One region of the Mumia zhuanghuii genome, then DNA from elsewhere that is predicted to be linked to it. Evidence: riboswitches for the same ligand, from Rfam matches in the RefSeq annotation. Region 1 holds a riboswitch; each other region holds the start of a gene.

Region 1 (3,424 bases):
CACCCACACGTGTCGGACCGCGCCGCCGTCGCGCGGCTCGACGGCACGCCCGTCGCTGCCGTACCGCCTGTTCGTTCCCACGGCCACAGGATACGACGGGACTCGAACACATGTTCGATGTCCTCCCTATTGGCGAGCCGGATTGCACCCATACGCCACGAGCACGAGAGTGGGGCAGGACCGAACGACGAGGAGCGTCATGACCGATAGCAGGCCCGATGCCACTGCCACCGACGAGGGCCGCGCCCCGGAGCTCCGCCGGTTTCTCACCCCCAAGCTGCTGCTGCTCTTCATCGTCGGAGACATCCTCGGCACCGGCGTCTACGCCCTCACCGGCGACGTCGCGGCCGAGGTCGGCGGCGCGGCCTGGCTGCCGTTCATCCTCGCGTTCGTGATCGCGACGCTGACGGCCTTCTCCTACCTCGAGCTCGTCACGAAGTATCCCCAGGCCGCCGGTGCCGCGCTCTACACCCACAAGGCGTTCGGGATCCACTTCCTGACCTTCCTCGTGGCCTTCACCGTGATGTCGTCGGGGATCACGTCCGCCTCGACCGCATCGCGGCTGGTCGCACGCAGCGTCGACCAGGGGTTCAACCTGAGCTTGGACAAGACCGGCATCCTCCTCGTCGCGCTGGCGTTCATCGTCCTGCTGGCGCTGATCAACCTGCGCGGTGTCGCGCACGGCGTGCTCACCAACGTGGCGCTCACGTTCATCGAGCTCACCGGCCTGGCGCTCGTCATCCTCGTCGGGATCTGGGCGATGACGCAGGGGGACGCCGACTTCTCCCGAGTGGTCGCGTTCGACACGCCTGACGAGAAGAACGTCTTCCTCGCAGTGACGACGGCGACCTCGCTGGCGTTCTTCGCGATGGTGGGCTTCGAGGACGCGGTCAACATGGCCGAGGAGACGAAGGACCCCGTCCGCACGTTCCCTCGCATCATGCTGACGGGCCTTTCGATCACGGGCATCATCTATGTCCTCGTGTCCATCACCGCCGTCGCGCTCGTCCCGATCGGCGAGCTCGCCGCCTCGGAGACGCCGCTGCTCACCGTCGTCGAACGCGGCGCCCCGGACGTCCCGATCGACGAGATCTATCCGTTCATCACGATGTTCGCCGTCGCCAACACTGCACTGATCAACATGTTGATGGCCAGTCGGCTCATCTACGGCATGGCCAAGCAGCGCGTGCTCCCGCCGGGACTCGCCCATGTAGGCGCGCGCCGCCAGACGCCATGGGTCGCGATCCTCTTCACGACCGTGATCGCGTGCGGCCTCATCACGTACGTGTTCAGCGCCAGCGACGACGCGATCGCCACGCTCGGCGGGACGACGGCCCTGCTCCTGCTGGGGGTGTTCACCATCGTGAACGTCACGGTGCTGGTCCTGCGACGCGACCCGGTCGACGACGACCACTTCGTGACCCCCACCGTGCTCCCGGTCATCGCCGGCGTGACGTCGCTCTACCTCGTGACGCCACTGTCCGGGCGTCCTGCCGAGCAGTACGAGGTCGCCGGACTGCTCCTCGGCATCGGCGTCGTGCTCTGGGCGATCACGTGGGTCGTCAACCGCGCGGCGTACGGGGCCAAGACATACGTGAAGGACCCCAGCGAGCTCGAATGAGAGCCCACCGGGGTCCGGGTGTCACGTCAGGCGACGCGTCACCAGAACTTCTTGCGCCACCACCGCGGGAAGTGCCCGATGGCACCCTTCCTGGCGTACCGGTCGCTCCTGGCGAACCCCTGCCACTTCTCGCGCTTGAGCTTGTTGTTCAGACCGAGCTTGCGGGAGCAGCCGGGCCATGCGCCCCAGCCCTGCCCCTTGAGGACCTTCTCGGCGACCGCGATCTGCTCGCGCCGCTTGGCCTTGTGGGCGTACGAGGCGTACTTCTTGCCGCCGTACGCACGCCAGGTGCCCGCGCTGAACTGGAGGCCACCGTGGTAGCCGTTGCCGGTGTTGATGCGCCAGCGCTTGCCTGACTCGCACTTGGCGAGGCGCTCCCAGGTCTTGTCCTTGGCTGCGTTGGCGGGGGTGCTGGTGAAGACCAGCATCCCCAGAACCATGCCGGCGAGCGCCAGCGTGAGAGCGACGCCACGACGGGCGACGCGGAGGGCGTTGAACATGTTGTCCCTTCACAACGCCTGTGGGGTTAGCTGTCGGGTTCGGGCCGAAGGTGCCCGGCCTGCCGCGTTGTTCGTGCGGCAAGGCTTCACCCCAAGGAGCCAAGGCTCCAGAGATGGGTTCCCCACTCCCGCCCGTTCAGATCAAGGTTCGCCGGCCCCCGTGACCGGCCATCCGGGGTAGGCCTCGCCCTTGGGCGGGACTCGGCGTACGAGCGAGGCCTCCGTCAGGCTAACCCACACAAACAAGACATCAAGCCCAAGCGTGGCGGTGTGACCACATTCAGGGCGGCAGGGCGGTGCGGGCGGCGGAGCGGCGGTGAGTCCGGTCCCACCGAGGCCCGCACAGTGGGACCTCAGTCACCGCGCCCGCATTCTCCACACACGCCTTCGGCTCCGCGGCATCCACAGGTGCGCGCGCAGGCGATGTACGGAGCCCGCGAGGACGCGTGAGATGACGGGATGCCCGCACCGACACCGCTTCCAGCTCAGCTGACCAACCGCCCGTTCTCGCGCGACGAGCTGGTCCCGCTCGGACTCTCACCGAAGCTGCTCCTCGGCAAGCGTTTTCGCCGCCTTCATCCCGAGACCTGGGTGCACACGGATCACGCGATGACCGACAGCGACCAGATTGCGGCCGCGGCGCTCGCGGTGCCTTCGTACGCTCAGCCCACCGACGGCACGCGCCTCCGGATGCTCGGGTACGACGACCTCCCCCTGGAGCCGATCTGCTTCGTGGTGCCGGACGACCATCACGTCGCACTCGACGGCATCATGGTGCACCGGACGAAGGAGATGCCGCCTCTCGACGCAAGCGGGGTGACACCCGCCGCGGCATTCCTCGGATGCTGTGCCGAGGAGCCCCTCATCGACCTCGTCGCCGCCGGCGACTGGCTCCTCCGCCACGGTCACGCCACACATGAGGAGCTCGCCGAGCTCGCGATCCGCGACTCCTGGCGCCCCGGCGCAGACCGCGCACTCGAGGTCCTACCGATGCTGAACCCGCGTTCGCGCTCGCCTCGCGAGTCGAAGGTCCGTGCGATGCTCGTCATGGCCGGACTTCCCACGCCTGAGGTCAACGTGGACCTCTTCGTGGAGGGGAGGTTCCTCGGCTGCGCCGACCTGCTCTACCATCGATGGCTGCTCGTTCTCGAGTACGAAGGGCGCCAGCACGCCGAGGATGTCCACCAGTTCAATGTTGACATCGGACGGTACGAGGGGTTTCGCGACCACGGCGTCACGTACGTCCAGATCACGAGCGCACGTTTCGCCCGTCCACGTGCCCTCGTCATCCTCGTACACCGCA
Region 2 (3,424 bases), 1.2 Mb from region 1:
GGCGCGCCGGGTGAACGGGCCGAGGTAGTCGGCGTCGTCGTCGGTCTTGCGGACGTACGACAGGCGCGGCCACGGCTCGCGCGTGAGCTTGATCCAGGTTGCCCGCTCGGGATGGCGCGAGCGCCGGTTGTAGGGCGGCTTGTGGTGCGCGATCAGCCGGAGCTCGCGCACCTGCGCCTCGAGCGCGGTGGCGCAGGTGATGCCTTCGACGCGGGTCGCGAGCGCGATCATCTCGCCCATGCGGGTGCGGGTCTCGCTCGACGTGAAGTAGGAGCGCACCCGGGTACGGAGGTCCTTGGACGTCCCGACGTACAGGACGTGCTCGTGGCGGTCACGGAACAGGTAGACGCCGGGGGAGTGCGGGAGGTGGTCGGCGAGCCGGCTCTTCTTACGTTGGGCCGGGCTGACCCGCGCGCTGAAGGTCGCGAGCTCCTCCATCGTGGTCACGCCCATCGTGCCGACGCGCTCGAGTAGCGCGTGGAGCACGTCGACAGTGGCCCGCGCGTCGGCAAGGGCGCGGTGGTTGGGCGTCGTCGTGGAGCGGAAGTGGCGTGCGAGGGTGCCGAGCTTGCAGTTGGGGACCTCGTCGCGCACGAGGACGCGGCGTGCGAGGCGTGCGGTGTCGAGGGTCTCGAAGCCGGGCCACATGAGGTCGAGCGCGGCCGAGAAGTGCTTGAGGAACCCGACGTCGAACGGCGCGTTGTGCGCGACGAGCACCGTGCCGCGCGCGAACTCCAGGAACGACGGCAGCGCCTCGCCGATGCGGGGAGCGCCGACGACCATTGCGTCGGTGATGCCGGTCAGCACCGCGATGAAGGTCGGGATCTCGCCCTCGGGATCGACGAGGGTCTGGAACTCGCCGAGGATCTCGCCACCGCGTACCTTGACCGCGCCGATCTCGGTGATCATCGAGCCGGCGGACGCCGAGCCGCCTGTGGTCTCCAGGTCGACCACACAGAACGTGACGGCGGACAGGTCGCGGCCCAGCTCGTCGAGAGTCCCCTGGACGGGGACGGGCGACGCGGGGGAGGGGGCTTTCATGAGGGTGACGTTAGGTCGCGGCTCTGACATCACGGACGAATCGCCGGGTCGTACGGCGTGTCGCTGGTCCCGCTTTCTGTCAGCCCACGGTCGTAGCGTGCCGAGCATGAACGAATCTCGCGTGCTCCACCAGCAGCCGGGACCGGCGACGGGCCACGGCGAGTCCCTCACGATCGACTGCGCCCGCTGCCTGGCGCGCCCCCGGGCGTGCGGCGACTGCGTCGTCACCGCGCTCCTCGGGCCTCCTGACGACGCCGTACGGCTCGACGCCGAGGAGGGGGCAGCACTCGCCGCACTGAGCTCTGCCGGCCTCGTGCCACCGCTCCGGCTCGTGACGTCGGTCGAGAGCGAGGCGCCCGACGAGCCGTGAGGTTCAGGGTGAGTAAGCACACCGTGCACAATCGGGCCCTGTCGTCGTTGATTCTTGGCCCCCACCTTGCGTAGGGTGAGGCTCGCGTGCCTGAGGAGTTCTCTACCCCGGAGAGCGCAGGCAAGCCGCCTAGTTCGGCCGAGGTCCCCCGATCGACGCCGGAGCCGGGGACCCACGCGTTCCTGGGGTGAATCCGCGCTGCACCACGGGCGCGGTAGGGCACGTTCTTGGCCCGAACCCGTCAGCTCACCCGGTAGGCGTCGAGAACGCGAAGGAGACCGTCCCACGTGCGGAACGGCCGCAAGCTGTCGATGAAGGCAGCCATCGCCGCTGGCTCAGGAGTGGTTCTCGCCGCGACGCTCAGTGCGTCGCCGAGTGCAGCAGACCCCCAGGCGCCGAGCCTTGCAGAGGCCCAGCGCAAGGTGGCCAAGCTCAGCCACGAAGCCGAGCAGGCGAACGAGCGCTACCTCGAGCTCAAGACAGAGGTCGAGGGCGCCAAGAAGCAGATCAAGAAGCTCCGCGCGGACGTCAAGGTGCAGGAGTCCGAGGTCGACGGGGTCCGCAACGATCTCGCCAAGACCATCACCGACCGTCTTACCAGCTCGCCGATGGGCCCTACGACCCAGCTGCTCGCGAGCGGTGATCCCGACGAGTTCCTCAACGGCCTGGCGGCGCTGCAGTCGTACAACAGCACGCAGGCCGACCGCCTGGCAGCGTTCGAGCGCGAGGCCGACGAGCTGAAGGTGCGCCGCACGCAGCTCTCGTCCAAGCTCGAGGTCATCTCCGATGCCCAGGGCGAGATGAAGAAGCAGCAGGCGACCCTCGACAAGCGTGTCGCGGAGGCCGAGGCCGTGGTGGCGCGGCTGACGCCCGCGGAGCGCGAAGAGGTCTACAACGGCGATCACGGCGGCGGCACCTCGCGTGACGACGACCGTGCCTCGTCGAGCGCGCCCAAGGTGAACGCCTCCGGCCGCGCCAAGAAGGCGATCGACTTCGCGCTTGCGCAACTCGGTGAGCCCTACGTGTACGGTGCAGCGGGTCCGGGCAGCTGGGACTGCTCCGGTCTGACGATGGCCGCGTTCGGCGCAGCGGGCGTGTCGCTGCCGCACTCGTCGTCGGCGCAGTCGGGCATGGGCACGTCCGTGTCCCGCTCGTCGATGAGCCCGGGCGACCTCGTGTTCTACTACAGCCCGGTCAGCCACGTTGGCATCTACCTCGGTGACGGCAAGCTGGTCCACGCCCCGCGTCCCGGCCGCAGCGTCGAGGTCGTGTCGGTGGACGTGATGCCCGTGAGCGGAGTCCGTCGCGTCGGGTGACGCGCGTGCGGCACCGCGTCGGGTGACGCGCGTGCGGCAAGAGCCCCGGTCCACCTCGCGGTGGGCCGGGGCTTTGTCGTCACGCGGCCAGATGACGTGGCTACTGAGCAACCGACATCCGCAGGCACCGACGGCAGCCGCAGGCCCACCCGTACGTCGGTGCGGCAGCGTCCACGAGTGCGTGTGGGGTGGACGCCCAGCCCCACCAACGGCCGCACGCCAACGGTGCGCTCACCACGCAAGCAGATGCCGAGCTACTGGTAGAGGGACTCGACGTCGTCGCGGTGCTCGCGCATCACGACGTTGCGCTTGAGCTTGAGGGTCGGCGTCACCTGGCCGCCCTCCTCGGTCCAGTCGATCGGGAGGATACGGAACTTGCGGATCGACTCCGCGCGCGAGACGTGCGTATTGGCCTCGTCGACGGCCGTCTGGACCGCTGCGATGACGTCAATGTCCTCCGCGAGCTCCGCGATCGGGGTGTCGACAGCTCGGCCCTGCTGCTCCAGCCAGGGGCCGACCGCCTCGGCGTCGAGCGTGACGAGCGCGCCGACGAACGGCTTGCCCTCACCAACCACGACGGCCTGGCTGACCAGGACGTGGGCGCGGACGCGGTCCTCGAGCACGGCTGGGACGACGTTCTTGCCGCCTGCGGTGACGATGATCTCCTTCTTGCGACCCGTGATCGACACGAAGCCCT
Region 3 (3,424 bases), 810 kb from region 1:
AGGTGCTGGAGGCCATGTGGCCCTACCTCACGGGAGAGTTCGGCAACCCGTCCAGCCGCCACGGGCTCGGCGACGCCGCGGCCCGTGCGCTGACCGCGGCGCGCGCACAGGTCGCGACCGCCCTCGGCGGCCGACCGACCGAGGTCGTCTTCACCGCCGGCGGTACGGAGGCCGACAACCTCGCGGTCAAGGGCCTGGCGCTGGCACGGCCTCGCGGTCGCGCGATCGTCACCTCGGTCGTCGAGCACCCTGCGGTCCTGGAGGCGTGCGACTACCTGGCACGCTTCCACGGCTTCAACGTCCACCGTCTCGGCGTCGATGGCGACGGCGTGGTGGACCTCGCGGAGGCTGCGCATGTCATCGACGAGGACACCGCGCTCGTCTCGGTGATGCTCGCCAACAACGAGATCGGGAGCCTCCAGCCGGTCGCCGAGCTCGCCGCGATCGCCCACCGGGCCGGCGCGCTGATGCACACCGACGCCGTCCAGGCGATGGGGGCCGTCGCGGTCCATCCGGCCGATCTCGGCGTGGACGCGCTGTCGTTGAGCGGCCACAAGCTCGGTGCGCCTAAGGGGAGCGGGGCGCTCTGGGTACGCCGAGGGGTCGCGCTGGAGCCTCTCGTGCACGGCGGAGGGCAGGAGCGCGGTCGCCGGTCGGGTACGGAGGATGTCGCGGCGGCGGTCGGTCTCGCGACCGCTGTGCGGCTGGCGACGGGGCCAGGGTGCGACGAGGAGCGTGCCGACCTGGCCGCGGGGCGGGACGCGTTCGTCCGCGAGGTGCTCGAGGGCGCGCCCGGCGCACTCCTCACGGGACACGCCGAGCACCGCCTCCCCGGCCACGCGTCCTTCTGCTTCCCCGGCACCTCAGGGGAGGCGGTGCTCCTCGTCCTCGAGCACGACCACGGCATCGTCTGCTCGAGCGGATCTGCCTGTGCGGCCGGCTCGGACGAGCCGTCAGCGGTGCTGCTTGCGCTCGGACTGGAGCCGGAGGTCGCCCAGACGGCGGTGCGGTTCGCTGCAGTGTCGGGAGCTGATTTCGACGGTGTCGCAGCAGCCGTCATCAACGCAGTGTCAACGCTGCGTGCACTGGCCGGATAACTGACCGTTCCGGCAAGTCTGCCGTTGCGGCCGTAACCATTCTGTTACCGTCTCGATGCATAACCGAGATCAATGTGAGCGGCTTCACGACGACCCCGTTCGATCCCTGTGATCTCAGGGGGTCCGTACCTGGACAGGTGCCCATGTACGTCTTGTGATGGCTTGGGGGGGGTTTGAGACTCGGCTCGAATCGTGTCTATGGTGACCCGCGGCTCGACTACGGGCCTGGACAACTTCACATGAGCCAGCCGAGAACGCGACCCGGAGGCTCGACAACTGAACATCGTGTGTGGGAAACGCCGAGTCCTGCCCCACCTGCACACGCCCCCATCATCGACCCCCACCCAGGGGCAGGAGCGGAGGAACCAACTCTGCACGAAGACCGTCCGCGGTCATGCGTGCTCGGGGTGAAGCCCGCAAGGGCAGGGCCATCCTTCGGCCCTAATCCGACAGCTCACTTCGCAGGCGTGGAAGGGAAACCACGCACTCATGTTCGCGAACCCCCGGATGCATCGCCTCGTCGCGCTGCCCATCGCACTGCTCGCTGCGTTCGTCATGGTGGTCTCGACCGCCGGCGAGTCGCAGGCCGCCACCGCCAAGGCGTCGACCTCGTCGACCAAGATGGCGGCCGCCAAGACCACCGCAGCCAAGACCCCGACCGCCAAGCAGGCCAAGCAGGCCCGCAAGAAGGCCAAGCGCGTCGCCGCCAAGAAGCGCCGTGCTGCCCGCATCAGCAAGGCCTCGCGCGTCGCTGCCCGCCAGAAGGGCGACCCGTACCGCTACGGCGCCAGTGGCCCGGGCGCTTTCGACTGCTCGGGTCTCACGTCGTACTCGTTCCGCAGGGCCGGCGTGAAGCTGCCCCGTACCGCGAACTCGCAGTACCGCCACGTGCGCAAGATCAAGAAGAAGAACATCCGCAAGGGCGATCTCGTCTTCTTCGGCGGATCCCGCAAGTACCACGTGGGCATCTACTGGGGCAAGGGCCGCATCCTCCACGCGCCCTACTCCGGGAGCCGCGTGAAGGTCGAGCGGATCTGGACCAAGGGCTGGTCCGCCGGCACGGTCCGTCTGCGCGCCTGACGTACGACCCTCGAGACCGACACGGCAGGGCCGGTGCCACACCTGGCACCGGCCCTGCTCCACCATGGAGAGCATGCCCGTGAGCAACTACCTCCGCGCGACCGCGCGCGCTACCGCTGCCCTCGCTGCGCTCGCCCTCGTCGCTGCGTGCTCGAGCTCGCCTGATCCCGAGCCGGAGCCGACGCCCGACACGCCTGACGCGAGCCGTGATGCCGCGACGCTGATCCGTGCCAACCCGTTCACCGGGAAGGCGGCGCCCAAGGGACTGCCCGACCACCCCGCGTTCCTCGTCAAGATCGAGAACACGGCCGCCGGTGCTCCGCAGTACGGGCTGTCCGAGGCCGACATGGTCGTCGAGGAGCTCGTCGAGGGTGGGCTGACCCGTCTCGCGGCATTCTTCTACTCCCAGACTCCGGACAAGGTCGGGCACGTACGGTCGACCCGTACGACCGACATCGCGCTCGTGAAGCCGACCGGTGGGCATCTCATCGCCTCCGGCGGCGCCGGTGTCGCCGTCCGCAAGATCAAGGCCGCCGGCGTCGACTTCCACAGCGAGGACACCGGCAACCTCACACTCACGCGAGACTCCGCCAAGAGTGCCCCGTACGACCGGCTGCTCGACCTCGACGCCTACGCCGACCAGCACGCGTCCAGCAAGGCGGCGATCCCCGCCCCCTACCTCCCGTTCGGCGCGACACCGACTGCTGCGAAGAAGAAGGCGACCTCGTTCGACGTCCGCTTCTCGCGGGGTTCGGCGACCCGCTGGAAGTACGCGGATGGTCGCTACACGCGCGTCAACGGGCACGCCCAGAAGGGCAAGGACTTCTCCCCGGACACGGTGCTCGTGCTGTTCACGCGCCAGGCCGACGCGGGCTACCGCGACCCGGCTGGCAACCCCGTCCCCGAGACGGTGTTCACCGGCAAAGGCAAGGCCGTCGTTCTCCACGGCGGCACCATGCTCGAGGCCCGCTGGAGCAAGAAGAACGCCGGCGCGCCGGTCCGGCTGGTCGCGGGCGGCAAGCCGGTCGTGCTCGAGCCCGGCAAGGTGTTCGTCGAGCTCGTGCCCCAGGGTGCGGGTGGCATCTCCGTCCGCGGCTGAGCGAGCGACATCACACGCCACAAGGGTGGGCTGTGACCCGCCTCGCGACCTAGCATCGACCCCAGAGGTCGGCCCCACCTGACGGTCCCTCCCTCCAGCGTCGGGTGGGGCCGTCGTCTCTTCGCAGCGAGGCCTGCGGGGCTCAGCT

Evidence for each region. Region 1 has a riboswitch for cyclic di-AMP ahead of ACFSDF_RS18585 (transglycosylase family protein). Riboswitches for the same ligand answer to the same signal wherever they lie in the genome.
Region 2: another riboswitch for cyclic di-AMP. It lies ahead of ACFSDF_RS12735 (C40 family peptidase); the one in region 1 lies ahead of ACFSDF_RS18585 (transglycosylase family protein).
Region 3: another riboswitch for cyclic di-AMP. It lies ahead of ACFSDF_RS14665 (C40 family peptidase); the one in region 1 lies ahead of ACFSDF_RS18585 (transglycosylase family protein).

What each region holds. Positions count from the first base shown of each region.
Region 1 covers NZ_JBHUFT010000008.1:2,111,397-2,114,820, reverse strand. The annotation lists gene ACFSDF_RS18595 (hypothetical protein) at 1-81, opposite strand, end outside; gene ACFSDF_RS18590 (APC family permease) at 200-1,621, shown strand; gene ACFSDF_RS18585 (transglycosylase family protein) at 1,660-2,121, opposite strand; cyclic di-AMP (ydaO/yuaA leader) riboswitch at 2,123-2,285, opposite strand; gene ACFSDF_RS18580 (hypothetical protein) at 2,581-3,424, shown strand, end outside.
Region 2 covers NZ_JBHUFT010000008.1:892,746-896,169, forward strand. The annotation lists gene ACFSDF_RS12725 (DEDD exonuclease domain-containing protein) at 1-1,041, opposite strand, end outside; gene ACFSDF_RS12730 (hypothetical protein) at 1,148-1,411, shown strand; cyclic di-AMP (ydaO/yuaA leader) riboswitch at 1,538-1,687, shown strand; gene ACFSDF_RS12735 (C40 family peptidase) at 1,699-2,727, shown strand; gene ACFSDF_RS12740 (AMP-dependent synthetase/ligase) at 2,982-3,424, opposite strand, start outside.
Region 3 covers NZ_JBHUFT010000008.1:1,300,740-1,304,163, forward strand. The annotation lists gene ACFSDF_RS14660 (cysteine desulfurase family protein) at 1-1,097, shown strand, start outside; cyclic di-AMP (ydaO/yuaA leader) riboswitch at 1,425-1,580, shown strand; gene ACFSDF_RS14665 (C40 family peptidase) at 1,587-2,177, shown strand; gene ACFSDF_RS14670 (DUF3048 domain-containing protein) at 2,251-3,276, shown strand; gene ACFSDF_RS14675 (MerR family transcriptional regulator) at 3,419-3,424, opposite strand, start outside.